DNA from 4 places in the Sphingomonas sp. OTU376 genome. Region 2 is predicted to be linked to each of the others. Evidence: predicted binding sites of a transcription regulator. Region 2 holds the regulator's gene; each other region holds the start of a gene.
What was found. The regulator LexA, encoded in region 2, represses DNA repair genes until DNA is damaged. The targets are predictions, from matches to a motif close to GTTCCNCNCTTGTTCT.
Positions count from the first base shown of each region.

Region 1: the regulator LexA is predicted to act here: its motif matches at 2,170-2,185, upstream of AAHM44_RS09355 (ATP-dependent helicase).
Region 3: the regulator LexA is predicted to act here: its motif matches at 3,526-3,541, upstream of recA (recombinase RecA).
Region 4: the regulator LexA is predicted to act here: its motif matches at 2,674-2,689, upstream of AAHM44_RS05865 (ribonucleoside-diphosphate reductase subunit alpha).

Region 1 covers NZ_JASATQ010000016.1:65,966-73,822, forward strand. The annotation lists gene AAHM44_RS09340 (inorganic phosphate transporter) at 1-957, opposite strand, end outside; gene AAHM44_RS09345 (hypothetical protein) at 1,167-1,436, shown strand; gene AAHM44_RS09350 (hypothetical protein) at 1,517-2,008, opposite strand; gene AAHM44_RS09355 (ATP-dependent helicase) at 2,188-4,497, shown strand; gene AAHM44_RS09360 (serine hydrolase domain-containing protein) at 4,666-6,153, shown strand; gene AAHM44_RS09365 (putative bifunctional diguanylate cyclase/phosphodiesterase) at 6,168-7,857, opposite strand, start outside.
Region 2 covers NZ_JASATQ010000022.1:14,733-22,589, forward strand. The annotation lists gene AAHM44_RS11325 (citrate synthase) at 1-1,043, opposite strand, end outside; gene gltX (glutamate--tRNA ligase) at 1,077-2,504, opposite strand; gene AAHM44_RS11335 (ComEC/Rec2 family competence protein) at 2,587-4,719, shown strand; gene AAHM44_RS11340 (EF-hand domain-containing protein) at 4,746-5,441, shown strand; gene lexA (transcriptional repressor LexA) at 5,445-6,137, opposite strand; gene AAHM44_RS11350 (molybdopterin molybdotransferase MoeA) at 6,196-7,383, opposite strand; gene AAHM44_RS11355 (glycoside hydrolase family 25 protein) at 7,743-7,857, shown strand, end outside.
Region 3 covers NZ_JASATQ010000040.1:26,586-34,442, reverse strand. The annotation lists gene AAHM44_RS16155 (glutathione S-transferase family protein) at 1-302, opposite strand, end outside; gene AAHM44_RS16150 (DUF1801 domain-containing protein) at 299-781, opposite strand; gene AAHM44_RS16145 (RNB domain-containing ribonuclease) at 778-2,172, opposite strand; gene recA (recombinase RecA) at 2,368-3,447, opposite strand; gene AAHM44_RS16135 (hypothetical protein) at 3,650-5,509, shown strand; gene AAHM44_RS16130 (MOSC domain-containing protein) at 5,519-6,235, shown strand; gene AAHM44_RS16120 (hypothetical protein) at 6,577-7,857, shown strand, end outside.
Region 4 covers NZ_JASATQ010000009.1:4,329-12,185, forward strand. The annotation lists gene AAHM44_RS05860 (endonuclease domain-containing protein) at 1-421, opposite strand, end outside; gene AAHM44_RS05865 (ribonucleoside-diphosphate reductase subunit alpha) at 486-2,435, opposite strand; gene AAHM44_RS05870 (MFS transporter) at 3,119-4,783, shown strand; gene AAHM44_RS05875 (HlyD family secretion protein) at 4,783-5,907, shown strand; gene AAHM44_RS05880 (amidase) at 5,976-7,646, shown strand; gene AAHM44_RS05885 (DUF2721 domain-containing protein) at 7,666-7,857, opposite strand, start outside.

The sequences.
Region 1 (7,857 bases), on a different contig from region 2:
CGCGTCGAACACGGCCTCGGCGATGTTGGCGGTCTGCACATAGGCGGGCGTGGCGCTCGCCGACTGGGTGCGGTTGAGCGCATAGGCGGTGGGCGCGCAGCCGATCAGGATCAGCATGATCAGGCCCATGCCCTTCTGGCCGTCGTTCGAGCCATGGCTGAACGAGACCGCGGTGCAGGTGAAGATCAACGCGCTGCGGATGCCGATCGGCGGCGCGGTGTTCGGCATCGGTGAGGTGTAGAGCTTCTGGTTGCGCAGGAAGACCCGCATCACCAGCAGCAGCGCGATCGCGGCGAAGAAGCCGATCAGTGGCGCCATCCACAGGCCGGTGAGGATCTTGGTCGCCTGGCTCCAGTCGACGCCGGCGGTGCCGCCGCGCGAGCCCGCGTTGATGAGCTGGTTGGCGAAGCCGACGCCGAGCACCGAGCCGATCAGCGTGTGCGACGACGAGTTGGGCAGGCCGATATACCAAGTGCCGAGGTTCCACAGCACCGCCGCGAGCAGCAGTGCGAAGATCATCGCGAAGCCGCCCGAGGATCCCACGTTGAGGATCAGTTCGACCGGCAGCAGCGTGATGATCGAATAGGCGACGGCGCCCGACGACAGCATCACGCCGAGGAAGTTCCAGAAGCCCGACCAGACGACGGCGAAATGGGCGGGCATCGAATTGGTGTAGATCACCGTCGCGACGGCGTTGGCGGTGTCGTGGAAGCCGTTCACGAACTCGAAGCCGAGCGCGATCAGCAGCGCCAGGCCGAGGAAGAGGAACACGCCGGTGGCCAGCTCCTCCCCTACCCCCTTGGTGTCGGTCAAAACGCTCCAGCCGGCAAAGGCCAGCCCGCCCACCATGATCGCCGCGAACAGCAATTTGGCGAGGGGATGCGTCTTGTAGTCGAATCGGGGGCCGGGCTGCGGTTGGTCAACCGGTGCGGCTTGGTCCAGAGCGAGTGATGCCATGATATGCGCGCCTCTGGCCGGAGGGTGTGACAGCCTTATGACAAACGCATGACAGGCCCATGGATCGGCCAGTTTGCGTCATTCCGGCACGCGATTACGGGTCCTGTTCGGGCCAGGGCGGATTAGCACCGAATGGGCCTCAACTCACTTTGCCAAAACCTGCGGGGCGTCGGACAACCGGAGTGCCTGATGTTGGCAAGGAGACAAGAATGAAGGAACTTTCATTGCTCGCCGCCTGTGCAACGCTTGCCCTGATGGGCTCCGCGATGCTTCCTTCTTCGCAAGCCATGGCGCAGACCAATCCGAACTGCCTGCCTGAGCTGACTCCGGACGCGCCGCCGCCGAACCCCGAGGACAATTGCGACGAGGTCGGCAATCCCGAGGAAGGCGGCACCGACAATCCGCCGCCTCCGCCGCCGATTCCGCCCAGTGCTTTCGCACGGGCCGACGCGATCGCGCTCCGCGAGATCTACGTCTAGATCCGCTCCTGGCGAGACGGTTGGGCGGGATCGCGCAACCGTCTCCATCCGCCGCCATCAGCGCGGCGTGTCCATCGATTTCAGAAGCGCAGCTGCATATAGGCCTTGGGCCCCGGCTTGATCCCGCGATTGCCCCCCGGCGCGCTCATGAAGCCGCGTCCGCGCAGCCGCCGCAGCCAGGCGAAGCCCAGCTCGACCTTGTCCGACGCCTCGAAGCTCAGCCGCGCCCCGGCGTAATGGCGGGCATCGCGTACCATGCCGCGATCCGCATCGAAGCGCGGGGCCTGCGCCACGGCGCTCAGCCCCAGCCAGGTGTGCCCCAGCACTTCCTTCTGCACGGAAAAGCCATAAGAGGCCTTGGTCTCGTCCGCCCGCCAGGCTTCGCTCGGCTCGCGCACGGTCGCGCTGGTCCGCAGCCACAGGCCGGAGACATGCTCCTCGTTCTTCACCCGGATTTCCGGCCGCAGCACCAGATAGGCGGTCTGCGCCGCCGCAATCGCCTGAGCACATGCCGGCGCACAGGCGAAAACCGCCCCCGCCGCCGCAATCAGACTCGCCCCCCGAATCATCATTATCCCAGCTCCCCAGCTGCGGGATTTGGCCGCCAACCGATGGTTGACGGCAATTAGGTATTATTGCGGGTTTGTTGCAGACGCTAGTGCATTGTTGCGATTGTATTTCCGATGCCTGTGCATAACTGCTCCTGCGCGCGGAGCTTGCGGCCGCCCAAAGCGTTCCCTAGTTGTTCGCCATGACCCTGCCCGTAGAGACCGACAATAACGCCCCCTATCTGAGCGGCCTGAACCCGCCCCAGCGCGAGGCGGTGCTCACTTCCGAAGGGCCGGTGCTCGTCCTCGCCGGCGCCGGCACGGGCAAGACCGCGGCGCTCACCGCCCGCCTCGCCCATCTGCTCTGGACGCGGCGCGCCTTCCCGTCCGAGATCCTGGCGGTCACCTTCACCAACAAGGCGGCACGCGAGATGAAGGAGCGCGTCGGCCGCCTCGTCGGCGCTGCGGTCGAGGGCATGCCCTGGCTCGGCACCTTCCATGCGATCGGCGCCAAGATGCTGCGCCGCCATGCCGAGCTGGTCGGGCTGCAGAGCAACTTCACCATCCTCGATACCGACGACCAGCTCCGCCTGATCAAGCAGCTGATCCTCGCCGCCGATCTCGACGAGAAGCGCTGGCCCGCCCGCCAGCTCGCCGGGCTGATCGATGAATGGAAGAACAAGGGCCTGACCCCCGCCGAGATCGGCGCCGGCGAGTCCGAGCGCTATGCCAATGGCCGCGGCGCCGCGCTCTACTTTCTCTATCAGGAGCGGCTGAAGGCGCTCAACGCCTGCGACTTCGGCGACCTGCTGCTCCACATGCTGGTGATCCTCAAGACCCATCGCGACGTGCTGGAGAGCTATCAGCAGCGCTTCCGCTACATCCTGGTCGACGAATATCAGGACACCAACGCCGTCCAGTATCTCTGGCTGCGACTGCTCGCCCAGGAGCGCAAGAACATCTGCTGCGTCGGCGACGACGACCAGTCGATCTATTCGTGGCGCGGCGCGCTGGTGGAGAACATCCTCAAGTTCGAGAAGGATTTCCCCGGCGCCAAGGTGATCAAGCTCGAGCAGAATTACCGCTCGACGCCGCACATCCTCGCGGCGGCCAGTGGCGTGATCGCCAACAACAGCGGCCGCCTCGGCAAGACGCTCTGGACCGACAAGGACGAGGGCGAGAAGGTCAAGGTGCTCGGCGTATGGGACGGGCCCGAGGAGGCCCGCCGCGTCGGCGAGGAGATGGAAGGCCTCAATCGCGGCGGCAAGTCATTCGACGACATGGCGATCCTCGTCCGTGCCCAGCACCAGACCCGCGAGTTCGAAGACCGGTTCATCGCGATCGGCCTGCCCCACCGCATCCTGGGCGGCCAGCGCTTCTACGAGCGCATGGAGATCCGCGACGCCGTCGCCTATCTCCGCGTCATCGCCCAGCCGGCGGACGACCTCGCCTTCGAGCGTATCGTCAACACGCCCAAGCGCGGCCTGGGCGACAAGGCGCTGGCGAAGGTCCACCAATATGCCCGCGCGGCGCAGGTGCCGCTCACCGTGGCGGCGGCGCGCATCCTCGATACCGACGAACTGACGCCCCAGGCCCGCCGCGCGCTCGGCAACCTGGTCGGCGACATGGCGCGCTGGCGCTCCATGGGCAACGACCTCCAGCACCCGGATCTTGCCCGCATCGTCCTCGACGAGAGCGGCTATACCGCGATGTGGCAGGCCGATCGCACCGCCGAGGCCGCCGGGCGCCTGGAGAACCTCAACGAGCTCGTCCGCGCGATGGAGGAGTATGAGACACTCGGCGCCTTCCTCGAGCACGTCTCGCTTGTCATGGACAACGAGACCAATGCCGACGAGCCCAAGGTGACGATCATGACGATCCACGCCGCCAAGGGCCTGGAGTTCGACACGGTGTTCCTGGTCGGCTGGGAGGAAGGCATCTTCCCCTCGCAGCGCGCGCTCGACGAGGGCGGCAACGCGTCGCTGGAGGAGGAACGCCGCCTCGCCTATGTCGCGATCACCCGCGCGCGGCGAAAGGCCTTCATCCTCCACGCCGCCAATCGCCGCATCTACGGGCAGTGGAACTCGTCGATCCCCAGCCGCTTCGTCGCCGAGCTGCCCGAGGCGCATATCGACAGCGAAAGCACGATGACCGGCGGTGCGAGCCTGTGGCAGGCGAACTGGAGCGAACGCAGCGACCCCTTCGCGGATGTGTCTCGCGGAACGGGAAGAGGCCCGGGCTGGCAGCGCGCCGCGGGCGTGGACATGAAAAACCCCGGCGGCAGCTTCACCTCCCGCACCTTCAACCGCGAACCCGCCCGCGTGGTGGAAAGCCGGGCGTCCGCCGTGAGCTTCGGTGCCAAGGCGCGCGACGACCTGTCGCTGGGCATGCGCGTGTTCCACCAGAAGTTCGGCTACGGCGTGATTGCCGAGATCGAAGGCAACAAGCTGGAGATCGACTTCGAACAGGCCGGGCGGAAGCGGGTCATGGATAGTTTTGTGACGGTGGGGTAGTTTCTCCAGACCTTGAGGAAGGGATTTCCCTCAGGGTGATGAATCGTGCTTCCCCGCAAGGAGGCAGATTCCCCGGCTCCGCAAATCACCGCGTGTATTGCATAACCATTACACCCTTGACGCAGGCTGCGCTACAAATGTAGCCTCGTAGGCGAAAGGGATCAAACCATGCAGCACAACGCCTACCGACCCCGCCTCAACCGCCGCCAGCTCCTCGCGCTGATGCCCGCTACCGCCGGCGCCGCGCTCCTGCCCGGCTTCGCCCGTGCCGCAACCTCTGCCGACCCGGTGCAGGCGCTGGTCGATGAGTTCGTGAAGAGCGGCAAGGCGCCCAGCGTGTCCGTCGCGGTGATCCGGGACGGGCGCACGCGCTTTCACAACGCCGGCATCGCCAATCGCGCCACCAGCACGCCGGCCAGCGAGCATATGGTCTATGAGATCGGCTCGATCTCGAAGACCTTCACCTCACTGATCCTGGCCCATGCGATCCGCGAAGGCCGGGCCCGGCTCGACGACGATGTCCGCAAATACCTCCCGGCGGGCTATGACAATCTGGTGCGCGACGGCCGTCCGGTGCGGCTCGCGGACATGGTCACCACCACTTCCGCCCTGCCCGACAATGTGCCCGACTGGATGGCCCGCTTCAGCAAGCTGCCGCCGAACGAGCTGGCCTTTGCGGTGGCGAAGCTGCTCGACGGCTATGACCAGCCGCAGTTCCTCGTCGATCTCAAGGGCGCGCAGCTGGTCGATATGCCCGGGCACCTGCCGCGCCACAGCAATGTCGCCTCGCAGCTCCAGGGCGTGGTCGTCGAGCGGATCTATGGCGCCCCCTATGACGCGCTGCTCGCCCGCTTCGTCGAGAAGCCGCTGGGCATGCGCGCCGGCGGGGCCTCGGTGCCGCCCGCGCTGTTCGCCATCGGCTATGCCACGGACGGCAGCGAACGGCCGACGCTGGCGATGCCGGTGATCCGTGCGGCGGGTGGGCTCCATTATTCGGCGGTGGACATGGCGCGCTATCTCACGGCCCAGATCGCCGCGACCGATCCCGCCATCGCCCTCACCCACCAGCCCCTGTTCGGCACGCCGGGCGCCGGGCAGATCGGCTTCCACTGGGTGATCGGCAAGACGGCGGACAGCCAGACCTATCTGCGCCATTCGGGTGGGACGCTCGGCTTCTCCAGCTATTGCGACTTCTATCCCGCCCAGCGCTACGGCGTGGTCGTGCTCGCCAACAGCTCCGGCGCGCAGAGCACGGCGCAGGGGCTTGCCGATGCGATCCATGCCGCGCTTTTCGGCGAGCCCAAGGGGCTGGTGGCGCTCGAGGCGGCGCTCGAGAAGAGCGACTATGCCGATGTGCCCGGCACGATCGCGTCGATAAAGGCCCGCTTCCCAGAACTGCACCTCAACGAGGATTTCGTGAACGCCTGGGGCTATCGCCTGCTGCGCGACAAGCGTCCGGCGGCGGCGCGAGGCATCTTCGCCTGGAACGTGTCGGCCTATCCCGACAGCTGGAACGCGCATGACAGCCTGGCGGAAGCGCTGGCCGAGGCGGGCGACAGGCCCGGCGCGATCGCGGAGTATCGCCGCTCGCTCGAGCTCAATCCGGGCAACGACAATGGCAGGGAGGTTCTGGAAAAGCTGCAGAAACAGCCCTGAGCGACCGGGCGGCGCTAGACCTCGATCCCGTTCCACTCGGTGGTGGTGTGGAAGGCGGGCAGCGCCAGCCCCTCCTCCGTCTTCGCGACGAGATTGTGGCCCTGCTGCTGCAGTCCGGCCTCGCCAAGCACCTTGGGCGAGACCCGGTGCCGGGTAGTGAGCGCGCCGTTGCTGTCCTCGACCAGCGGCTGCTCGAACTCGATGCCCTGCTGGTGCTGCAGAGCGCGGCGGACGATGGCAACGACCATCTGGCCCTCGCCAAGGTCGACGACGAACTGAGTGCCCTCCGGCACATCGACAATGCCCTCGATCAGGGCGCCCGAGGCGGAGACGTTCTTGAGAACGGCGGGGTAGTAGTGATTGTCGTGGATCACGCCGACCTTGCGGAAGGTGGTGTGGCGGATGTGGCGCTGGCGGGCAGGCCCTTGGGGCTTGAGTACCCATTTGCCGTTCTCGAGGTGCTTGGCGAGGTCGGCCGCGGCAACGGCGCCGCTGTAGAGGAAACCCTGGATATGGCTGACGTTCAGCCGGCGCATGGTCTCGAGCTGGTCGAAACTCTCGATGCCCTCGGCGGTGGTCTCCATGCCAAGGGCATTGGCCAGCGCGACGATGGCGGCGATGATCGCCTGGTTGCGGGCCCCTTCCTCAGTGGTACCGCGGACGAAGCTCTGGTCGATCTTGATCTTGTCGAACGGCGCGCTCTTCAGATAGCCGAGCGAGGAGTAGCCGGTGCCGAAATCGTCGAGCGCCAGCCGGACGCCGAGCCGCTTGAGCGCGGCAAAGCGGGCGTCGGTCTCGGCGGTTTCGCCGAGGAACACGCTTTCGGTGATCTCCAGCTCGAGCCGCTCGGCCTTGAGCCCGGAATTGGCGAGCGCGCTCATCACGATGGCGGGCAGCGCCTCGCTGGCGAACTGGATCGGTGAGACGTTGACCGCGACGCGCAGCTCGCCGGGCCATTTGGCGGCGTCCATGCAGGCCTGGCGCAAGGTCCACTCGCCGAGCTGCGGGATCAGGTTGGCGTCCTCGGCGATCGGGATGAAGATCGCCGGCGAGATCCGCCCGCGCTTGGGATGGTTCCAGCGCAGCAGCGCCTCGAAACCGGTGACGTCTTCGCTGCGGGCGCTGAGGATCGGCTGGTAATGGACCGCGAGCTCGCCGTTGGAGAGCGCGTCGATCAGGTCCTGCTCGAGCAGCCGGCGGTCCTCGGCGACCTGGAGCAGGTCGGACGAGAAGAAGCGCGCACGGCCGCGCCCCGCCCCCTTGGCGGCATAGAGCGCGAGGTCGGCGTTGCGGACCAGCTCGTCGCTGGTGCTTGCGTCGAACGGGCTGACCGCGATGCCGATCGAGGCACCGATCAGGCAGCGGCTGCCGTTAATCGTATAGGGGTGCGAAAGCGCTTCGATGATGCGGTTGGCAAGGTCGGAGATGCCGACCCGGTTGTGCGCGTCGGGCAGGATCACCTGGAACTCGTCGCCGCCCATCCGGGCGATCTGCTCGGGATTGCCGACGATGGTCGCAAGCCGCTCGGCGACCTGCTTGAGCAGCGCATCGCCCACCGGATGGCCGAGGCTGTCGTTGATCGCCTTGAACCGGTCGAGGTCGATCAGCATCAGGGCGCAGGCGCGCTCCTGGCTGCGGAAGGCGGCGATGGTGCTGTCGAGCAAATTGCCCATCCGCCGCCGGTTGGGCAGGCCGGTGAGCGGA
Region 2 (7,857 bases):
TTGAGCGCCATTTCCTCGAGCTGCAGTGCAACCTCGAAGACGGGATCGTTGACCTTGAGCGCGTCGAACACTTCGCGCACGGTCTTCTGCATCACGGTCGCGCGCGGATCGTAGTTCTTGTAGACGCGGTGACCGAAGCCCATCAGGCGGAACGGATCGTTCTTGTCCTTGGCGCGGGCGATGTACTCGGGGATGCGCTCCGGACGGCCGATCTCACGCAGCATGTTGAGCGCCGCTTCGTTGGCGCCGCCATGCGCCGGGCCCCACAGGCATGCGATGCCGGCCGCGATGCAGGCGAACGGATTGGCACCCGAGGAACCGGCGAGGCGCACGGTCGAGGTCGAGGCGTTCTGCTCGTGATCGGCATGGAGGATGAAGATGCGGTCCATCGCCTTTTCGATGACCGGGTTCACCTCATATTCTTCCGCCGGCACGCCGAAGGTCATGCGCAGGAAGTTGCCGGTGTAGCTGAGCTTGTTGTCCGGATAGAGGAACGGCTGGCCGACGCTGTACTTGTAGGCCATCGCCGCGATCGTCGGCATCTTCGCGATCAGGCGATGCGACGCGATCATGCGCTGCTTCGGATCGGTGATGTCGGTCGAGTCATGGTAGAAGGCCGAGAGCGCGCCGGCGACGCCGCACATCACCGCCATCGGGTGCGCGTCACGGCGGAAGCCGCGATAGAAGGTCGCGAGCTGCTCGTGCAGCATGGTGTGGCGGGTGATCGTGTTCTCGAACGCGGTCAGCTCTTCCTGGTTCGGCAGTTCGCCGTTCAGCAGCAGGTAGCTGACTTCCATGAAGCTCGAATGCTCGGCAAGCTGGCCGATCGGATAGCCGCGATGGAGCAGGATGCCCTCGTCGCCATCGATATAGGTCAGGCCCGATTCGCACGACGCGGTCGAGGTGAAGCCGGGGTCATAGGTGAACTTGCCGGTCTGCCCATAGAGCTTGCGGATGTCGATGACGTCCGGTCCGACGCTGCCCGAAAGGATCGGATATTCAACATCCTTCCCCGGAACCTGCAGCTTCGCGGTGTCGCTCATAAACGTCGTCCTATGTTTGGGCCGGGCCTGGGATCAGGCCGGCACGGTCATCTGGTCTGCGATACGAGCCAGGCTCTCTTCGCGTCCAAGCAGCGCTAGGACGTCAAAGATGCCCGGAGATGTCCGACGCCCGGTGAGTGCCGCGCGCAGAGGCTGCGCAGCCGCACCGAGCTTGACACCCGCATCTTCCGCAACGGTGCGTACCGCTGCTTCGAGCGCCTCCGTATCCCAGCTTTTCACGCCGTCAAGCGCGGTATGCAACTGGGCGAGGAGAGCCCGCGCGTCGCCCTCTAGCAGAGCCTTTGCGCCCTCGTCCAATTCCAGTGGGCGAGTGCGAAAAAGGAAGCCCGCTCCCTCGGCGAGTTCGAGGAGATTCGCGGCGCGCGGCTTCAGGGCCGCCATGCTGCGGCGCAGAAGGTCGGCCTGCGATTCCGAAAGTTCGAAACCGAGTCGCGCGGCAACCAGGCTGGCCAGTCGCGCATCGTCAGACGCGCGGATATAATGGCCGTTCAGGCTCTCGAGCTTCTTGAGGTCGAAGCGCGAGGGGCTGCGGCCAACGCCGGACAGCTCGAACCACTCGATCGCCTGTTCGCGGCTGATGATCTCGTCATCGCCATGTCCCCAGCCGAGGCGGAGCAGATAGTTGGACAGCGCCTCGGGCAGGATGCCGAGCGCGTCGCGATACTCGTCGACCGCCACCGCGTTCTTCCGCTTCGACATCTTGGTGCCGTCCGGATTGAAGATCAGCGGGATGTGCGCGTATTCGGGCTCTTCCCAGCCCATCGCGCGATAGATCGGCAGCTGGCGGAAGGCATTGTTCAGGTGATCGTCGCCGCGGATCACATGGGTCACGCCCATGTCGTGATCGTCGACCACCACCGCGAGCATATAGGTCGGCGTGCCGTCCGAACGGAGCAGGACGAGATCGTCGAGCTCGGCATTGTTGACGGTCACCGGGCCCTGGACATGATCCTCGATCGTCACCGCGCCTTCGCGTGGCGCCTTGAGGCGGATGACATAGGGCGCGCCTGCGGGGGCTTCGCTCTCGTTACGGTCGCGCCAGCGGCCGTCGTAGCGCAGCGGCTGCTTGTTCGCCTTCTGCTCGGCCCGCATCGCCTCGAGTTCCTCGGCGGTGGCGAAGCACTTATAGGCGTGGCCATTGGCGAGCATTTCGCGCGCCACTTCGGCGTGCCGCGCGGCGCGAGAGAACTGATAGACTTCCTCGCCGTCCCAATCGAGATTCAGCCAGCGCATCCCGTCCAGAATCGCCGAGATCGCCTGATCGGTCGAGCGCGCGCGATCGGTATCCTCGATGCGCAGCAGGAACTTGCCGCCATGGTGGCGGGCGAACAGCAGGTTGAACAGCGCAGTGCGCGCACCGCCGATGTGAAGGAAACCCGTAGGCGACGGCGCGAACCGCGTGACAACCTGTTTCGCACCCGTATCAGATGTTGCGCCCAACCGAGCTTGCTCCCAAACTGTGTTTCCGATGGCCCATTCAGCCACCGAGGGCGCCCCTAGCACGGGGTTCACCTCCCTTCAAATGGGGGGAGGGGCAGTGTTTCGCCAGATTGGAGCTGCAATCGAGCATTGGCTGGAAGCCGAGCGCGCGCAATTGCCGCTCTGGCTGCCGGTGGCGCTGGGCGGTGGGATCACCGCCTGGTTCCTGCTGCCGGACACGTCGCGCTGGATCGGTTTCCTGCTGGCTTCCTGCGCCGTGGCGGTGCTGGGATTGGCGCTGCCCGGTCGTTTGGGGCGCGCATTGCTGCTCGGCGGACTTGCGATGGCAGCCGGCTGCACGCTGATCTGGTGGCGGGCCGAGCGGGTGGCGGCGCCGGTGCTGGCGCGTCCCGCGGTGGTGGAGATTACCGGACGCGTGGTGCGGGTGGAGCGGATGCCCGCACGCGAAGTGGTGCGGGTGACGTTGCTCCCGGGCCGCACAGACCTGCCGCCGCGGGTGCGGGTGAACCTCGAGACGCGGGACGTGCCTGCCGGCCTGGCGCCGGATGCTGTGGTGAAGCTGCGTGCCCGGCTGATGCCTCCAGCCGAGGCCTCGGTACCAGGTGGCTATGATTTTGCGCGTACGGCGTGGTTCGCTGGACTTGGCGCTACCGGAAAGGGCTTCGATCCCGTCGAGGTTGTGACGCCGGCGCGGGCGGCGGGCGCCGATCTGCGGGCGTCGCTTTCGGCGCATATCCAGTCGCGAGTCGAGGGCAGCGCGGGCGGTATCGCCAGTGCGCTCGCCACGGGTGACCAGGGGGCGATCGCGGAGGGCGATGTCGAGGCAATGCAACGCTCGGGGCTTGCGCACCTGCTTTCGGTGAGTGGGCTGCACGTGACCGCGGTGACCGCGGCGGCAATGCTGCTGGTGCTCAAGCTGCTCGCCCTGAGCCCGACCCTGGCGCTGCGTTGGCGGCTGCCCCTGGTTGCGGCGGGGGCGGGTGCGCTGGCGGCGATCGGCTATACGCTGCTCACCGGCGCGGAAGTGCCGACGATCCGCTCCTGCGTCGCCGCCCTGCTGGTGCTGCTGGCGCTGAGCCTGGGGCGTGAGGCGATCACGCTGCGGCTGGTTGCGGCGGGTGCGGTGATCGTGCTGCTGCTCTGGCCCGAGGCGCTCGCGGGCGCGAGCTTCCAGCTGAGCTTTGCGGCGGTGACGGCGATCGTCGCATTGCACGAGAGTCCATTCATGCACCGCTGGTTCGGCAAGCGCGAGGAGGGGCGGGGCGCGGCGTTGCTGCGCGGTATCGGTTCGCTGCTGCTGACCGGCGTGGCGGTGGAGCTCGCGCTGATGCCGATCGGGCTGTTTCATTTCCACCAGGCCGGGATTTACGGCGCGCTCGCCAATATCGTCGCGATCCCGCTCACCACCTTTGTGATCATGCCCCTGGAAGCGCTGGCGCTGCTGCTCGATGTGGCGGGGCTGGGCTGGCCGGCCTGGTGGCTTACCGATCAGGCGCTGCAGCTGCTGCTCTGGATAGCACGGACCACGGCTGCCGCGCCGGGCGCGGTCGCGGCGTTCCCCACCATGCCGGGCGGCGCCTTTGCGCTGATGGTCGCGGGCGGGCTGTGGCTGGCCCTTTGGCGGACGGGCGTGCGCTGGGCGGGGGCGGTGCCGCTTGTCATGGGGTTGGGCTGGATGCTCGCCACGCCGGCGCCGGATCTGATCGTGACCGGCGACGGACGGCACCTCGCGATCCGCATGGCGGATGGCAGCATGGCGCTGCTGCGCGATCGGGCGGGTGACTATACCCGCGACATGCTCGCGGAAACCGGCGGCAGCGATGTCGAACCGGTTGCCTTGTCCGACCAGCCGGGGGCTGCTTGCAGCCTCGATTTGTGCCTGATCGAGCATCGTGCCGGGGCGCGGGTGTGGCGGGTTGCGGCGACGCGGAGCGGCTATGCCTTGCCCTGGGCCGAATTCACTACGCTATGTCGCAAGGTCGATGTGGTGATCAGCGACCGGCGCCTGCCGGCGGGCTGCGCGCCGCGCTGGCTCAAGCTCGATCGGCCGCAGCTGGCCAGGACCGGCGGGCTGGCTATCGCCTTTGCCAGCGGTCGGGTGGCGATGGTGCGTGGCGGAGGGCGGCATCCCTGGCGCGACCCGCCGAAAGTGCAGCCGGTCTATGTGCCGGAGCAGGGACTTGCACCTGTCCGGACACGAAATCGCTGGCGCTGACAGGGGCTTCGGGCTCTCCTCGCAGCATGATCCGGAACCCGAAGAAAAGCGACACGATCGAAGTGCGGCTGCCCCATGCGGTGAAGCGCGCCTTCATGGAGCAATGCCGGGCCGAAGGGCGGACGGCGAGCGATGTGGTGCGCGGCTATGTCGATGCGCATCTCGCCGGCGACGCGCCTGCGCCAAGCCGGTTGCGCCGCTGGTGTCGCCCTTTGGCCGCCGTAGGGATGATCGGGGCGATCGGGCTGGCCATGCCTGTCGCGGTGACTGCCGCACCGGATTTCCGGCCGAGCTATGCCGCGTTCGATCGCAATCATGACGGAGTGCTCACCCCCGACGAATTCGGTCCGAAGCGCGCCGAGCCGCGAATCCGGTGCGGGGAGCATCGGGTGATGGCGCTGCCGCTGCGCCGGGCCTCGATGCCCGATATTCGCGGGTTGCGGCCCTTTGCCATTTCCGCGTCCGACTTCACCCTGGCCAAGGCCGATGCCAATCGGGACGGCAGGGTCAGCTTCGCCGAATTCGCGGCGCACCGGCTCAGGATGTTCCGCGCCGGCTTCGACCTGCTCGATGCCGATCATGACGGCACGCTTTCGCCCGCCGAATATGCCGCCGCCTGGAACCTGTTCCACTTCCTGGGCCGGCAGCCCGATGTGGCGCCGTTCCAGGAGCTCGACCGCAGTGGCGACGGCAAGGTCGCCTGGAACGAGTTCCTGGCCTGAGCCTCAGTACTTTCGCAGCAGGCCGGCCAGCCGGCCCTGCACGCGGACCTGATCGGGACGGTAGCGCTGGGCGTTATAGTCGCGATTGGCCGGATCGAGCCGGATCATCGCGCCTTCCTTGCGGAAATACTTCAAGGTCGCCTCGGCATCGTCGATCAGCGCCACGACGATCTCGCCGTCGCGCGCCGTCTCGGTACGGCGGATCAGCGCATAGTCGCCGTCGAGAATGCCGGCCTCGACCATCGAATCGCCGGCCACCTCAAGCGCATAATGCTCGCCCGCGCCCAGCAAGGCCGCGGGAACCGGGAGCATCGACGAGCCTTCCAGCGCCTCGATCGGCGTACCCGCGGCGATGCGGCCGTGGAGCGGGATCTCGATCACATCGTTCGCGGGAACTGGTATCTGGGCCGCAGGGGAGGGATTCGAAACGGCCACCGCGGGGGCGGCGGACCTGGCCGCAGCGGCCGGCTTCGCATCGCCGCGCTCGGGCATGCGGAGCACTTCGAGCGCGCGGGCGCGGTTCGGCAGGCGGCGAATGAACTCGCGCTCCTCCAGCGCCGAGATCAACCGATGCACCCCCGACTTCGACTTGAGATCGAGCGCTTCCTTCATTTCCTCGAACGAAGGCGAGACGCCGGTCTCGGCAAGCCGATCGGCAATGAAGCAGATGAGCTCGTGCTGCTTGCGCGTGAGCATCCGGTTTCTCCTGGCGTGGAACAGACTGCGAACGTTTATGCAATGTTCCGCGCGCTTGTCAAGCGATGTCGAGGATTTCCGCCGAGTCGCCCGTTTTCGCCTCCGGCGCCCCGGCCGGACGCACGATCAGGCACGTCGCCCGCGCCAGCGTGCGCAGCATCGAGCTGTCCTGGATCGTCGCGGCAAAGGCGCGGCCCTCGACCAACTCGGCGCGGAGATAGTCAGCGCGCGCGCCCGTGGCGGGCAGCGGTTCACCGAGCGGCACCGACCGGCTGCGCGGCAAGGGATCGGCGGCCCCCGCCAGATGCGCGACCAGCGGCCGCACGAACAAGGTCGCGGTGGCGAACACCGACACCGGATTGCCAGGCAGGCCGAGCAGCATCGCCTTGCCCAGCCGGCCCGCCATCATCGGCTTGCCCGGGCGCAGCGCGATCTTCCAGAAATCGATCTCCGCCCCCGCCGCGAGCAGCGCCGGGCGGACCAGGTCATGATCGCCGACCGAGGCCCCGCCCGTCGTGACGAGCAGATCGCAGTCGAGCGCGCGGAACGCCGCCTCCAGCACGTCCAGGCGATCGGGCAGGATGCCGAGATCGATCAGCTCGACCGGAAGATCGGCCAGCATCGCGGCGAGCAGCAGCCGGTTGGTCTCGGGGATCTGGTCGGGCCCGAGCGGCGCGCCTGGCGGGACCAGCTCGTCGCCGGTGGAGAGCAGCGCCACCCGGACCTTGCGGCGGATGGGGAGGGTGGCGTGGCCGGCCAGGGCGGCAAGCGCGAGGGCGGCGGAGGTGATCCGGGATCCGGCGCGGAGCAACACATCGCCCTCGCTGAAATCGAGCCCGCGCGCGCGGACATTGCCGCCAAGGCGCGGCGGGCCTTCGCCGGCCAGTGCGAGATGATCGCCCTCCCGCGCGGCTTCCTCCTGGACGAGGATGGTATCGGCGCCGGGCGGCAGCGGGGCGCCGGTGAAGATGCGCACGGCCTGGCCCGGGGCGACCGCGCCGGCAAAGCCGCGCCCGGCAGCGCTCTCGCCGATCACCTGCCAGGGGCCGGGCAGATCGGCGAAGCGGATCGCATAGCCGTCCATCGCCGACAGGGCGGAAGCGGGCTGGGTACGGCGGGCAAGGACATCGCGGGCGGCCCAGCGTCCGGCGGCCAGGGCGATCGGCACCGCCTCCTCGGCGAGCGGGGCGGCGCGCGCGAACAGGCGCTGCTGGGCTTCGGCGACGGGGAGGAGAGCGGCGGGCATGGCGCCTGCCTAGGGCAAGCGGGCGGGGGTGCGCCAGTAGGTGGTGCGGGAGTTACGCGGTCATCATCCCGAGAAGTTGATTTCGTTGTGCTCCTGACATTGTCAGCCAAGTGGGGAGCGCTTCTTAGGTCGTAAAGATCTGGAGAGGCGATATTCTAGCGATGGTGGGTTGTTGAAGTGGTTCAGGTGATAGGAGATATGCCGTGGCCGCATGACAAGAAACCGAAATGGTTCAATTTTGCCAAGGGTTTTACTTGAGGGATGGAATTGGAGCAGGCAGAGTTGATTGGAGTTTCATCGGTATCAATACCGATATTTTTCTCTGGTATGCGTGCATTTGGCTCTCTGGGGGCTTGGCCATGTTCGCACTACTTTCTAGCGCTCTGTTGGCCGTAGCGTCACAGCAGGTTCCGACGCATGAAGACACCGAGCTTGATTGTCGGCGATCTGTAGCGCCGATCAACGTGCAAGCGG
Region 3 (7,857 bases), on a different contig from region 2:
GCATAGTGCAGGAAATGCCGCCAGCGCAGCGCGTCTTCGCGGTGTCCCGGCGCGCCCAGCTTCCCATCGCCCAGCGCGACCAGATATTCGACGATCGCCCCGGTCTCCGCAATCGCCTGCCCGCCATGTTCGATCACCGGCGACTTGCCGAGCGGGTGCACGTGCCTGAGCTCGGGCGGCGCCAGCATCGTCGCCTTGTTCCGCTCGTAGCGCCGCACCTCATAGGGCAGGCCGAGTTCCTCAAGCAGCCAGAGCACGCGCTGCGAACGGGAATTCTCGAGATGGTGGACGATTACGGTCATGCAGCTTCCCCTGGACGGCGCGGGCGTTGCCGGGCCGAGATCGACTTGACGATGGTCCGCCCGCCCTGTGGCGGCAAGAGGCGCTTCGCGCGATCGAGCGCTGCGTCGATCAACGCGATCACCGCCGGTTCGTCGAGCAGCGCCACGTCCTTGAGGCAGACATAGCGTCCCACCTTGCCTTCGCCCTGCAACAACCCTTCCGGATCGGGCAGGCCGACGCCTGGGAGGAAATAGAGCAGGATGTTTCGGGGATAGATGGCGAGGCTGAACACGGCCTCGGACGTCTTCTCGCCAGGGCCGTAGCCGATCGCCAGCGCGTTGTAATTATCGTAGACGAGTTCGGTGGCGCCGGGCAGCCGGCTCCGCAACACCGTCCGGGCGGCGCGAACACGGTCGGCAATCTCCGATGTGAAGCGATCGATGAAGACCTCCACCTGGGCCGCAGTCGCCGCGGAATCCCCAGGATCGGCGGGTGTCATGCCCCACCCCCGACTGCTTCGAACTGGAGCGCGCGCTTCGCCGGATCGGCATCGACCAGCTTCACCTGCAACGCGGTGCCGGGCGCCGCGCCGGGCGCATCGATCCGGGTGACCACCGGCAGGTCGGAGAGCTGCATCCGCGCGCCGCGCATGTCGACATCGGTGACAACGGCGGCAAAGGTCTCCCCTTCGCGGCCATCAAGGATCACGGCTTCGGCAAGGTCGATCACCGCGCGGTCGATCTGGCCGCCCAGGGCATCGGCCCGGCCCATCACCTTGGGCAGACGTGCAAAGGCGTCGCTGACGGCCCCGGGCACCGGCTGGCCGTTCATCACCGCGAGCGTGGCACGGATCACATAGCGATCGGCGAGCCGGCGAAGCGGCGCGGTGGCATGAACATAGGGCGCGGCGACCGCGGCATGCCACGGCGCCGCTTCGGCGCTCCATGGCGCATAGCTCGCGCCCTGCCCTGCCCGGCGGATCGCAAGCATCAGCGCCGCCTGATGCGGATCGGCCGCATCCAGACCGTCGCGGAAGCGCTCGAGCGGCAGAGCCTCGGGCCATGCGATGCCGAACGCCCGGGCGCTGTTGCGCAGCCTGGCGACCGCCGCGGCATCGGGCTCGGCCATTACCCGGAACAGGCCCGTGTGATGGGCCTGCAGCACCTCCGCGATCGCGAGGTTCGCCGCGAGGGACAAGGCAGCATTCTGGTCCTCGGACGGATGCCGCGCGCGGAAGGCCAGCGCATAGCCGCCATTAGAGCGGCGGGCGACTTCCTGCTCCGGCGGATCGACCCGCGACGCACCGCGTGCGGCTTCGGCCAGCGCGATACGGCGTGCCAGTTCGGCGAACTGGGGTGGTAGCTCGCTGTCAGCCACTGTTTCATAGGCGAGCTTGGCGCGGCTGCGGACCAGCGCGCGCTCTGCTTCCTCGAGCTTCACCGCACCATCGGGAGCGACGCGGACGGTGAAGATCACGGCGGGACGGGGGCCATCGGGGAGGAGGCTGGCCGCGCCTTCGCTCAGCACCGGCGGATAGAGGCTGGCCTTGCCGTCGGGCAAGTAGAGCGTCGTGCCCCGGCGCCAGGCCTCGGCGTCGACCGGATCGCCGTCCGTGACGAACCAGGCCACGTCGGCGATGGCGTAGCGCAGCAGCAGGTCATTGCCGCTGGTCTCGATCGCCAGTGCCTGGTCGAGGTCGGTGGCGCTGGCGGGATCCAGGGTGACGAAGGGGATGTCGGTTCGGTCGACATGCTCGTCTGGTATCCGCCGGGCAGCGGCTTCCGCGGCTTCGAGTACCGGCTGGGGAAAGGCGCGCGGTACCTGGTACTGGGTTCGGATCGCGGTGAGGCCATTGGCCAGCACGCAATCGGGATCGAGAACTGCCTTCATCCCTGCATCTTAGCGCCCCCCGCAGCGGTGCAAATTCCAAAAATTCGCCGCCGGTCGCGCAAGGCGAGGGATTCGAACCGCCCTCCTCCACAAACGGGAAAGACCCGGCGCGGGGCAACGCGCCGGGTCTTCCGATGGGGCTGAGCCCGTGACCGCTGCCACACGCGTCGCACGCGGGCGCGGCCTGATATTCCATTATAGATCGTCGTCGCCGTCCTCGGCGTCGGGACCCGCCATAAGTCCCTCGGCAACCTTCTCGGTGCGCGCGCGGATCGCCTTTTCGAGACGCTCGCGCAGCTCGGGATTGTCGCGCAGGAAGTTCTTCGAATTCTCGCGGCCCTGGCCGATCCGGACGCTGTCGTACGAGAACCAGGCGCCCGACTTCTCGACCAGCCCGGCCTTGACGCCGAGATCGAGGATCTCGCCGATCTTCGAGATGCCCTCGCCATACATGATGTCGAACTCGACCTGCTTGAACGGCGGGGCGACCTTGTTCTTCACCACCTTGACGCGGGTGGTGTTGCCGATGATGTCCTCGCGGTCCTTGATCTGGCCGGTGCGGCGGATGTCGAGGCGGACCGAGGCGTAGAACTTGAGCGCATTGCCGCCGGTCGTCGTCTCCGGATTGCCGTACATCACGCCGATCTTCATGCGCAGCTGGTTGATGAAGATCACCATGCAGCGCGAGCGGCTGATCGAGCCGGTGAGCTTGCGCAGCGACTGCGACATCAGGCGGGCCTGGAGACCGACATGGCTGTCGCCCATCTCGCCCTCGATCTCGGCGCGCGGCACCAGCGCGGCGACCGAATCGACCACCAGCACGTCGATCGCGTTCGAGCGGACCAGCGTGTCGACGATCTCGAGCGCCTGCTCGCCGGTATCCGGCTGCGAGACGATCAGCTCGTCGATATTCACCCCGAGCTTCTTGGCATAGACCGGATCGAGCGCATGCTCCGCGTCGACGAACGCGGCGACGCCGCCGGTCTTCTGCGCCTCGGCGATCACATGGAGCGCCAGCGTGGTCTTGCCCGAGCTTTCCGGACCATAGACTTCGATCACGCGGCCGCGCGGCAGGCCGCCGACGCCGAGTGCGATGTCGAGCCCGAGCGAGCCGGTCGAGATCGCCTCGACCTGCATCGCCTCCTTGGAGCCGAGCTTCATTGCCGAGCCCTTGCCGAAGGCGCGGTCGATCTGCGCCATTGCGGCGTCGAGCGCCTTCTGCTTGTCCGAAGAAATCGCCATGTTGCCGTCAATCACCTTGAGCGAAGCTGCCATTGGAAGTCCCCGTCGCTAGAAGGTTTAGCACGCTGCATCAACCTGTGTTGGAACGCCGTGTATCGCCTTTGTTCCGCAAGAACAAGAGCGGAACGAAATTTTTGTTCCATAATCGTTCCACCTGCCCGGCAACGGGGCCGCGCCGGGCTTTCCCTGCCCCCTTCGCTTCAATAGGCTGGGCCCGAATACAGGGGGGAATGCAATGCGCGTGGCGACCGGAACGCTGTTCGGCAGGAAATCGCTCACGCTTGTCGAAGCGGGCGAGCCCGGCGCCGACCCCTGGCATTTCCTGGCATTCGAGGATGTCGAGGCACGCGAAATCATCCGGTTGGATGCGCGCTACCTGCTCGTGATCGGCTGCCGCGCCGCGCCCGAAGTGGATCCGGTCGCCCTGTTCGACCTGGTGGAACGGCGGCGCGTCTTCGAGATTCGCAGAAAGCGGCTTTCCTCGAATCGCTGGTGCTATTCGCCGGCGCGCCGCGCGTTCTTCTTCGCCCAGCATGACAAGGACTGGCGCTTCGACACCCTTTACGAGCGAGCGATCGACGGGGAGATCGATCAGCAACATCGTATCGACGGCTTCCGGATCAGCGAGTTCGAGGCCCGCGAAGACGGTACCATCGCGTGCGTGGAACAGGGCCTGCACGAGGACCGGATAGCGATCCTCGATCCCGCGACCGGCGAAGTGCGAATGACCCATCTCCCGCACCCGCCGCATGGGAGCCAGCCCGAAACCCGCCTGCGCTGGCTGAGCCCCGACGGGCGCTGGGCGCTGCGCAACCATCTCGACACCCTGCCCCGCGCCAGCGGGCGCACCGGCCTGCTTGCGCGTTTCCTGCGCAGCGCCCCCGCGGACAAGGCGCGCCACCCGGACCTGAGCGATGGCGAGCGGCGCTTCGGGATCGCGCTGGACCTGGTCCCGCTCGATCCCGAGGGAGCGAAACGCACCATCGTCATCCGCTACATGTCGCTCGCCGAGTTCAAGGGACTGCCCAGCTTTGGCGAAGTGCTGGATGCGCTGGCCAGCAGCGGCGAGCCCCTGCTTCCGCTGCGCGAAGGCAGCGAGGAGCCGATAGAAGACAAGCTGTTGCTGCACCTGCTGCACCATCTGCACGGCCTGGCATGGGACGCGGACAGCAAGGGGTTCACGGTATTCTTCGTCGATGTGCAGCGCCATGTGACGATCGACGGCGAGATCGGACCGCTCGAGCCGGTGACGGACTGGCGCAATCGGGACAAGCTGCCATCGCTGTCGGCGGACGTTGCGCGCGAGACAGCCAAGCCCATCTTGCGCGGCCGATCGAGCCAGCAGGTGGCGCTGGCCGACCTGAGCGGCCCCGCCATCACGGCCGCGCTGGACGAAATGCGCCAGCGGATCGAGACGCAGGGACCGGAGGCGCTGTCCTTTGCCGGGGTGCTTGCCTTCCGCTTCAAGACGGGTGGCAAGTCGATCGGCGAGAAGGCGCTGTTCCAGGCGGTGCGCGACCTGCCCGCCGACGAGCAGGCGGCGCTGCTGCCGGCCTTGCGGGCCTTGCTGGCCAGCTATGGCAGGACGGCGGGCAGCCCCTCCTGGCTCTCTTCGGGCAGTTCGGACACTGCCCCCGGCGCGCTTGCCGAAGCCGCGCTGGCACTGGCCGAGCTGGACGAAAATGCCTTCCTGTATCTGCGCGAATGGATCGCCGCGCTCGATCAGGAACATGACCAGATCGCCTCGGAAAAGCTGTTTCCGATCATCGCGCGGCGCACGCGCTTTGCGACGCCCGAGGCGCTGCGCTTCGGCCTGTGGTTCTTCCTCCAGCAATGGCAGACGGTTTCCTATCAGGACCACTGGCTGGGCCTGTTCGCGGCGGCGCCCGGCGTGATCGAGCCCGCGCCCTTCGCCCGGATGGCGCTGGAGGAAAGCCGCGCGGTGGTGGCTGCCAGCGAGGGCGCCAGCAGCCTTGAAAGCGGCCTGGTCAATCTGTGCGAGGCGATGCCGGACGATTTCTGGGGCAAGGCGGCCACGCGCGAGCTGGAACGGCTTTTCGGCGAGGCGATTGCGATGGAAGCGGACAGTCGTTAGCCCGGCGCAATGACCCGCATCGTCGGCCATGTCAGCGCGCTCAATCGCTATCCGGTCAAGTCGATGGCCGGCGAGCGGCTGGCCGCGGCCGAACTCGACTGGCAGGGGATCGAGGGCGACCGGCAATATGCGTTCGTCCGCGCCGCCAACGGCACGCGCTTCCCCTGGCTGACCGCGCGCGAGGTGCCGGCGATGGTGCTGCACCGGGCGCGGTTCGAGGAGCCAGGCAAGCCCAAGACCAGCGCGGTGACGGTGGACACGCCCGACGGCGCGACGCTGGGGCTGCGCGATCCGCTGCTGATGGCGCGGCTGGAGGAAGCGGCGGGCGAGCCGGCCTCGCTGATCCAGGTGGCGCGCGGCGTCTATGATTCGATGCCGGTATCGATCCAGACCAGCGCCGGCCACGCCGCGCTGGAGGCGGCGCATGGTGAAACGCTCGCGATCGACCGCTTCCGGATCAACGTGATCGTGGAGAGCGATGCCCTGCCCGGCGATTGGCAAGGCAAGCGGCTGGCGTTCGGCGACGGCGATACCGGCGCGGTGGTGCAATGCGCCGACCCGATCCAGCGCTGCGTGATCGTGACGATCGATCCGGTGACCGGCGCGAAGGAACCGCGGGTGCTGCGGACGGTCGCCCGGGAATTCGGGGCTTGCTACGGGATCTATGCTGGGCCTGCGCGGCCGGGGGTGATCCGGGTTGGGGATGTGGTGCGGGTGGTGGATTAGGGCCTCGGGTGGCTAGCAACTATTCCGACGGTAACTCGGCGCGACAGGTATGCGTTGCAATATCTGCCATCTCGCACGAGTAACCTCCATCCTAAAAACCGCCATTCATTACAACCGCGAGTGAAAAATTATGGCTTTAGTTATAATTACTTAATTTGAAATTATAGCAATCAAATTAAATATTCGAATATTTTGATGACATTGAAATTCTTCAGTTCGGCACCACCTTTTCTGAAAGGTGGAATCGCATGAAAGTCGGCCGTAATATCCGCTGCCCCTGCGGCAGCGATAAGAAATTCAAGCATTGCCACGGGGCTTCGGGTGTACGCCATTTCCCGCATATGCCCGACATCTCCCGATTGCGGCAGAACATGGCGGCGCAGGAACGCATTCGGCAGAATCAGCAAGGCTTTGGTAAGCCAGTAATTTCTGCTCACTGGCAGGATTACCAGTTCGTCGCAGTTGGCAACGAGCTTCATTACTCAAAGGCTTGGAAGACTTTCATCGACTTTCTGGGCGACTATCTAAAGTCAAAGATCGGTTCCGATTGGGGCAACGCGGAAATCACCAAGCCACTCGCCGAACGGCACCCGCTGATGCAGTGGTATGACGGGCTATGCCGGTTGCAGAGGGAGCACATCACCCAGCCCGGTCAACCTACCCAAATGCCAGTTACAGGCGTAGTCGCCTGCTATTTTTCAGTCGCGTATGGGCTCTATCTACTTGATCATAACGCAGAGTTGCAGGCCCGACTTATCCAGCGCCTCAAAAATCCCGGCAATTTCCAGGGCGCTTACTATGAAATTCAGGTTGCGAGCGCCTTCCTACTGGCAGGGTTCACACTAGCGCTCGAGGATGAAACTGACCCCAACCAAAGGCATTGTGAATTTAACGCGACCTCACCCGTGACAGGAAAGAAATATTGGGTCGAAGCAAAAATGCGCGCCGTGGCTGGCGAACTAGGCCGAACGACCGCCGACGGCACGATCTCGCCCAAACCGCTTTCCAGCTTCGTCAAGCAGCTCAACGCCGCGCTGGCAAAACCCGCTAACTGCGAACGGATGATTTTTATCGATCTGAATACGGAAATGCCCGCGGACGTCAGCGACGACAATCGCCCAGCCTTTATCGAGGCCGTAAACAAACGGCTTGGCAAATACGAAAAAGACGAGTTGCCAGAGGGTGAGAAGGCCTATCTGTTCGTCACCAACCTGAGCTTCCACAAGGATCTGGAGGGCTTGGCCCAACTGGTCGCGTGGCCGATAGGCCTCGGCATTCCAGATTTCAACCGTCCGGGCCACTATAGATTGTCAGAAAGGTACTTACAGGAACAGAAGCATGCGGATGCGCTGAAGGTTGCCGAGGGGCTATCTAAAATCCTGACTTGGCCCACCACCTTCGATGGCTCTCTCCCGTCGGTTGGATTGAAAGGGGAAAGGCCACCAATCCAGATTGGGGAAACGTACAATTTTGAAGGCGCCGGACCAGACGGCGGGGATATGGTTGGCACGGTCACCGCCGCCACCATGCTGGAAGCCGAAAAGGCCGTAGTAGTCGGCGTCAGTTGTGCGGAGGGCAAATCCTATTTGCTCAAGGAGCCGGTCAGCGATGCGCAGCTTGCC
Region 4 (7,857 bases), on a different contig from region 2:
AGCGCGATGCAGCTTGCGATTGGCGACCCTCACCCTTCCCACTCGGCTTCGCCGAGCGGGCCCCTTCCCTCTCCCAAAGGGAGAGGGAAATTTGGGCGATCACGCCGTCGGCGTTTTCCAGCACATCGTTGTTCCAGAACCGCAGCACGCGATAACCCTCGGACTCGATAAAGCGCGTGCGGCGCGCATCATATTCGACGGCCTCCGCATGCTGGCCGCCATCCACCTCGATCACCAGACGCTCGGCGAAGCAGAGGAAATCGACGCGATATGGCCCGACCGGGGCCTGAAACCGCCACTTCCTGTCGGGAAAGGCAGTGCGCAGCGCGCGAAGCAACCTCTTCTCAGCTTCCGTGGCACCCCGCCGCAACTCTCGAAGCTGCGGCACCGTGCCTGACGGTTGATCCTGATAGAGGCGCACTCGCCCTCACCCTTCCGCCGCTTCGCGGCTCCCTCCCTCTCCCAGAGGGAGAGGGATTATTGCCTCACTGGCACGCCAGGCATTCGTCGTAATCGGTCGACTCGCCCAGGTTGAACTGCGGCTTGTCGATCGTGTTGTCGGCTTCCACGCCGCCCGCGAAGCCGGCGCGCTGCACCGACTTGGAACGCAGATAATAGAGCGACTTGATGCCGAGCTCCCAGGCGCGGAAGTGGAGCATCAGCAGGTCCCACTTCTCGACATCGGCCGGGATGAACAGGTTCAGCGACTGCGCCTGGTCGATATAGGGCGTGCGGTCGCCGGCGAGTTCGAGCAGCCAGCGCTGATCGATCTCGAAGCTCGTCTTGTAGACGTCCTTCTCTTCCGGCGTGAGAAAGTCGAGGTGCTGGACCGAGCCGCCCTGCTCGAGGATCGAGTTCCACACCGCATCCGAGTTCTTGCTCTTCTCCGAGAGCAGCTTCTCCAGATACGGGTTCTTGACCGAGAAGGAGCCCGACAGCGTCTTGTGCGTGTAGATGTTGGCCGGGATCGGCTCGATGCAGGCCGAGGTGCCGCCGCAGATGATCGAGATCGACGCGGTCGGCGCGATCGCCATCTTGCACGAGAAACGCTCCATCACGCCCATGTCGGCCGCGTCCGGGCACGGGCCGCGCTCGACGGCGAGCGCCATCGAGGCCTGATCGACCTGCGCCTTGATGTGCTTGAACATCCGCAGGTTCCAGCTCTTGGCCATGGCGCCTTCGAACGGGATGCCGCGTGCCTGGAGGAAGGAGTGGAAGCCCATCACGCCGAGGCCGACGCTACGCTCGCGGCTGGCCGAATAGGCGGCCTTCTCCATGCCGGGCTCGGCGCGGTCGATATAATCCTGCAGGACGTTGTCGAGGAAGCGCATCACGTCCTCGATCAGGTTCTTGTCGTCCTTCCACTGATCCCAGGTTTCCATGTTGAGCGACGAGAGGCAGCACACGGCGGTGCGCTCATTGCCCAGATGGTCCTTGCCCGTCGGCAGCGTGATTTCCGAACAGAGGTTCGAGGTCGAGACCTTGAGGCCCAGATCACGGTGATGCTTGGGCATGTTCGAGTTCACGTGATCGCTGAACACGATGTACGGCTCGCCGGTGGCGAGACGGGTCTCGACCAGCTTCTGGAACAGAGCGCGCGCATCGACCTTGCCGCGCTCGGACTGGTCCTTGGGCGAACGCAGCACCCACTCCTCGCCGTTGCGCACCGCTTCCATGAACGCGTCGGGGATCAGCACGCCGTGGTGCAGGTTCAGCGCCTTGCGGTTGAAGTCGCCCGACGGCTTGCGGATCTCGAGGAACTCCTCGATCTCCGGGTGCGAGATGTCGAGATAGCAGGCGGCCGAACCGCGGCGCAGCGAGCCCTGCGAGATCGCCAGCGTCAGCGAATCCATCACGCGGACGAACGGGATGATGCCCGAGGTCTTGCCGTTGAGGCCGACCGGCTCGCCGATGCCACGCACCGAACCCCAATAGGTGCCGATGCCGCCGCCGCGCGAGGCCAGCCAGACATTCTCGTTCCAGGTGTCGACGATGCCGTTCAGGCTGTCCGGCACCGAATTGAGGAAGCAGGAGATCGGCAGGCCGCGGCCGGTGCCGCCGTTCGACAGAACGGGAGTGGCGGGCATGAACCACAGCTTCGAGATATAGTCGTAGATGCGCTGGGCGTGCGCCTGATTGTCGGCATAGGCCGAGGCGACGCGCACGAACAGGTCCTGGAAATTCTCGCCAGGCAGCAGATAGCGGTCGCGCAGCGTTTCCTTGCCGAACTCGGTGAGCAGCGCGTCACGCGAATGATCGACCTCGACATCATACGCACGCGGCGCGACGGTCTTGGAATCGGTCTTCTTGCGCAGCTTGGGCGCGGCCTTCTCGGCAGCGGCCTTGGCTGCCGCATCCGTGGCGGCCTTGACGGCAGCGGTGGGGGCTTCGGCGACGGTATCGTTCACGCTGTTTTCCGTGTCCCTGAATTCCATGACAACACCCCTGATAAAGCTTCACGCGCCTCTCGCATTGGAGAGACATCAAATCCCGACTCAAGGGGCGCCGATACTATCACCGGCTCGGTCGATCGCGAAGAACAAAACATGTCCATCACACCTCGTCCCAGGCACGAGTCGACCCCTTCCGCATATGGGTATGCGGCGGAGAGTCCACCAGTGCTTGAGCTTGCCCCTCAGTGCAACCACAACAGATTGTGCCAAACCGAGTCCGGGCACAAGAGCCGAAATGGTTAATATCCACAACGCTTCGTCGCTAAAATGACTCGCTTCACAGCAGCTGCGCAACTGCTGCAATGCCGCGACGCGCGGACTTTCCTAGGGTTTCCGAAAGGCAAGGGAACGAACGCGGAACGTAAATTTTTTTAACGTGGAGGACTCATGGCGACCACAAGGGCTTGTGGTTGACCGTTCGGAAGCACCGCAGATGGTGGCTGTCCGATTGTTCCCGGCGAAAGCCGAAGCCCGGGGTCACACGCAGCATGGCAAAGAAACCCTGGGCCCCGGCTTTCGCCGGGGAACCGGGTGCCCGGATGCCCGCTCACCCCAATGAGCGACGGCGTACTACACCGCGCGGCAATTGCTGATTGCGCCGCAGCCATGCGACTATACCAAGGTGCGCTTGCGGATCGTTCCGCCGCATGCGGAATTATATCGGGATGGCAACGAACGGGGCAGAAGCGGAGGATCGGGACGCCTGGCAACCGGCGCCGCACGAACGCTCGCCCATCCCCGGATCGCCGCCCACCCCCTGGCACCCGCTGTCGCGGCGCATCGCCTATTTCTCGGTAGCGGTGCTGGTGGTGATTTCGGGCTCGCTGGGCAATGCGATCGTCACCGCCAACCTGACCACGCTGCAGGGATCGCTGGGGCTCTATTCGGCCGAGATCCAGTGGCTGCCGACCGCCTATGTGATGACCAATGTCTGCGCCAACATGGTGCTCATCAAGTTCCGCCAGCAATTCGGCATAAGGCTGTTCACCCAGATCTTCCTGATCGCCTTCGCGCTGACCACCGCCTCGCACCTGCTGGTCCACAGCTTCGCCAGCGCCGTCGCGGTGCGCGCGATCAGCGGGATCGCGGCGGCGGCATGCAGCACGGTGGGGCTGCTCTACATGGTGCAGGCCTGGACGCCCGAGCACCGGCTGAAGGGCATCGTGCTCGCCGTATCGCTGCCGCAGATCGCCGTGCCGCTGGCCCGGCTGTTCCCCAGCGAGGCCTTCGAGCCCGATCGCTGGCAGACCATGTATCTGTTCGAGCTGGGGCTGGCGCTGTTCTGCCTGGCCGGGGTGCGGCTGCTGGTGCTGCCCCCGGTCGAGCGGATGAAGGCGTTCGAGCCGCTCGACTTCGTGACCTTCCCGATCTTCGCGGTGGGCATCGCATTGCTCTGCGCGGTGCTCGGGCTGGGCCGGTCGGTCTGGTGGTTCGAGGCGCCCTGGGTAGCGCCGGCGCTGATCGGGGCGATCGTGCTGATCCCGATCGCGGTGGTGATCGAGCATAACCGCAGCAATCCGCTGCTCAACACCCGCTGGCTGGGCAGTGGCGACATCGTGCGCTTCGCGCTCGTCTCGATCCTGACCCGGGTGGTGCTTTCGGAGCAGTCGATCGGGGCATCGGGCCTGCTGACCGTGCTCGGCATGGGCAATGACCAGATGCGGATGCTCTATCTGGTGGTGCTGCTCGCCACGTTGGCCGGCATCGTGATCGGCGCGCTGACCATCGATCCCAATTTCCTGGGTGGGCCGATCCTGGTGGCGCTGGCGCTGATCTGCGTCGGTGCGCTGATCGATTCGGGATCGACCAGCCTGACCCGGCCGCACGACTTCTATTTCAGCCAGGCGCTGATGGGTTTCGCCAGCGCGCTGTTCATCGGCCCGGCGCTGCTGATCGGGCTGACCCGGGCGCTCAAGGAAGGGCCGACCCATTTCGTCAGCTTCTCGGCGCTGTTCGGCATCACCCAGAATCTGGGCGGGCTGTTCGGCAGCGCGATGCTCGGCACCTTCCAGGTGATCCGCGAGCATGCCCATAACAATGCGATCGTCGCGCAGCTGGCGGATGGTGACCCGCTGGTGGCGCAGCGGCTGCAGCAATATGCCGCCGCTTATGGTCGGGTGCTGATCGACCCGGCACTGCGCCAGGCCGAGAGCGCGGCGATCCTGACCCAGACAGTGACGCGCGAAGCCAATGTGCTCGCGTACAACGACACCTTCCTGCTGGTCGCGGCGATCGCGGCGGCGACGATCGTCTGGGCGAGTTTTCACATATTCCGGATCCGGCGCGAGAATCTGCGCCGGGCAGCGGAACAACAGGCGGGAGCATCCTGATGGCAGACGGGCAAGAACCGGCCCCTCCGGCAACCAGCGAAGGCGCCGATCCGCCACCGGCGCCAGCGGCGGCCGCGCGGCGCTGGAAGCCGCCGAGGCTTTCCTGGCTCTCGATCGCGATCGCGGCGGCGCTGATCCTGATCGGCGTGACCGCGGTGCTGATGGCGTGGCAGGCATGGCCGTTCGGCGGGCGCAGCCAGTCGACCGAGAATGCCTATGTCCGCGGGCAGGTGACGATCATCAGCCCGCAGGTGAGCGGCTATCTGACCAGCGTGCCGGTACAGGATTTCGCGCGGGTGAAGGCCGGCGACGTGCTGGCGACGATCGACGACCGGATCTACGCCCAGCGGGTCGACCAGGCGAAGGCGAATGTCGCCAGCGCCGATGCGGCGCTCGCCAACAATCCGCAGCAGGTGGCGTCGAAGACCGCGACCCTGGGATCGCAGCAGGCAGCGGTCGCCTCGGCCCAGGCGCAACTCGCCAAGGCGCAGGCCGATTATGCCCGGATCGACGCGCTGGCGAAGGACGGCTTCGTCACGCGCAAGGACCGCGATGCGGCGCTCGCCACGCTGCGCACCGCCCAGTCGGCGGTGGCGCAGGCCCAGGCGGCGCGGACGGTGGCGACGCAGGACATCCGCAGCGTCGATGTGAGCAAAAGCGGGCTGGTCGCCTCGGTCGACGCCGCCAAGGCCGCGCTGCGCCTGGCCGAGATCGACCTGGCCAATACGGTGATCCGCGCCCCGGTGGCCGGGCAGCTGGGCGAGATCGGCGGACGGCAGGGGCAATATGTCACCGCCGGCACTCAGCTGATGGCGCTGGTGCCGCAGACGCTCTGGGTGACCGCGAACTTCAAGGAAGCGCAGACCGCGAAGATCCGGCCGGGCGCGAAGGCGAGCTTCAAGGTGGACGCGCTGGGCGGGGCGCGGCTGACCGGGGTGGTCGAGCAGCTGGCGCCGGCGGCGGGGTCGGAGTTCGCGGTGATCCGCAGCGACAATGCCACGGGCAATTTCGTGAAGATCCCGCAGCGGATCGCGGTGCGGATCCGGATCGACCCGGACCAGCCGCTGGCCGGCCGGCTGCGGCCGGGCATGTCGGTGGAGGCGAAGGTGGAGCTTGGGCGCTAGCGGCTACCCTTCCAGCGCGAGGAGTGGGGCGCTAAGGCTGGTCGCGAAACGAGATTCGGGGACGGCATATGCGCACGGGACTGACGGCTTTGGCGGTGGCACTTGCCTGGGCATCGCCCGCTTGGGCACAGGAAGCGCCCGCTCCGGCGCCCGGGGCCGCGCCGGTGATTACCCCGACGCCGCTGCCCGCCGACGCGGTGGTGGTCAGCACCGACGACAATCCGGCCAACCTTGTCGTCGAGAAGTCGATCGACGAGCTGCAGGCGATGCTCGCCGCCGGCAAGGTCGAGGCGTGGAAGCTCGCCGACCTCTATGTCGAGCGGATCGGCAAGGTGGACCGCGACGGGCCGACGCTGCGCTCGGTGATCGTCACCGCGCCGGCCAAGGACCTGCGCTATGACGGCCGCGCCAGCGACGACCGGCGCAAGGCGGGCAAGACGCTGGGGCCGCTCGACGGCATCCCGGTGCTGATCAAGGACAATATCGAGACGCAGAACATGCCCACCACCGCGGGCAGCCTGGCGCTTGCCAACAACGATACCGGCCGCGACGCGCCGCTGGTGGCGAAGCTGCGGGCGAAAGGCGCGGTGATCCTCGGCAAGACCAACCTCAGCGAATGGGCGAACATCCGCTCGAACCATTCGATGAGCGGGTGGAGCGCGGTCGGCGGGCTGGTCAGGAACCCCTATGCGCTCGATCGCTCGGCCTGCGGCTCGTCGAGCGGTTCGGGCGCGGCGGTGGCGGCAAGCCTCGCGGCGGCGGCGGTGGGCACCGAGACCGACGGATCGGTGGTGTGCCCTGCGGCGATGAACGGGCTGGTGGGCCTCAAGCCCACGCTCGGCCTGATCAGCCGCACCGGGGTGGTGCCGATCAGCCATAGCCAGGATACGCCCGGGCCGATGGCGCGGACGGTCAAGGACGCGGCGATCCTGTTCGGCGCGATGATCGGCAGCGACCCCGGCGATCCGGCGACCAAGGATGCCGACAAGCACAAGGCGGACTATGCCGCCGGCCTCAGCCCCGATGCGCTGAAGGGCATGAAGATCGGCTATTGGAAGCCCGAGATGGCCGCCGACCTCGCCGCGCGCTTCGACAAGGCGCTCGAGGAGCTTACCGCGGCGGGCGCGGTGCTGGTCGAAGTGAAGATGCCCGAATTGAAGGGGCTGGGCGAGGCCGAGGGGCTGGTGCTCTACACCGAGCTCAAGGCCGACATGGCGGCCTATCTCGCCACCACGCCGGCCAGCGTGGGCCCGAAGACGCTCGCCGACCTGATCGCGTTCAACGAAGCGAACAAGGCGAGCGAGATGCCGTTTTTCGGGCAGGAGACCTTCCTCAAGGCCGAGAAGACCAAGGGGCTCGACGATCCCGACTACAAGGCGGCGCGCGAGAAATCGGCACGGATGGCGGGACCGGAGGGGATCGACGCGATGCTGGCCGCCGGTGGCGTGCAGATCCTCGTCACCCCGACCTATGGCACGCCCTGGCTGAGCGATCCGGCCCATGGCGACCAGTTCCAGGGTCCTTCGGCGAGCGAATTGCCGGCGGTGTCGGGCTATCCGCACCTCACCGTGCCGATGGGGCTGGTGAACGGGTTGCCGGCCGGGCTTTCGTTCATCGGCACGGCCTATTCGGACGGGCTGCTGCTCATGGCCGGCTATGCCTATGAGCAGGCCACGCACGCCCGGGTGGTGCCGCAATATCTGCCGACGATCCCGGCGGACCTGGGGCCGCGCAAGTAACCCGTCGCCCCGGCGACGGTTACCGCTTCTTCTCGAGCTCGAGAAGTTCCTCGCGCACATGGATCGCCTCGAGCGACATGCGCACCTCGACCAGGAAATAGATCAGCCCGGCCATCAGGAGGAGCATCGAGATGATGAAGCTCGACGCCACCCAGATGCCGACATGGAGATTGGTCAGCCGCGCGACGAACATCATCGCGACGACGAGACA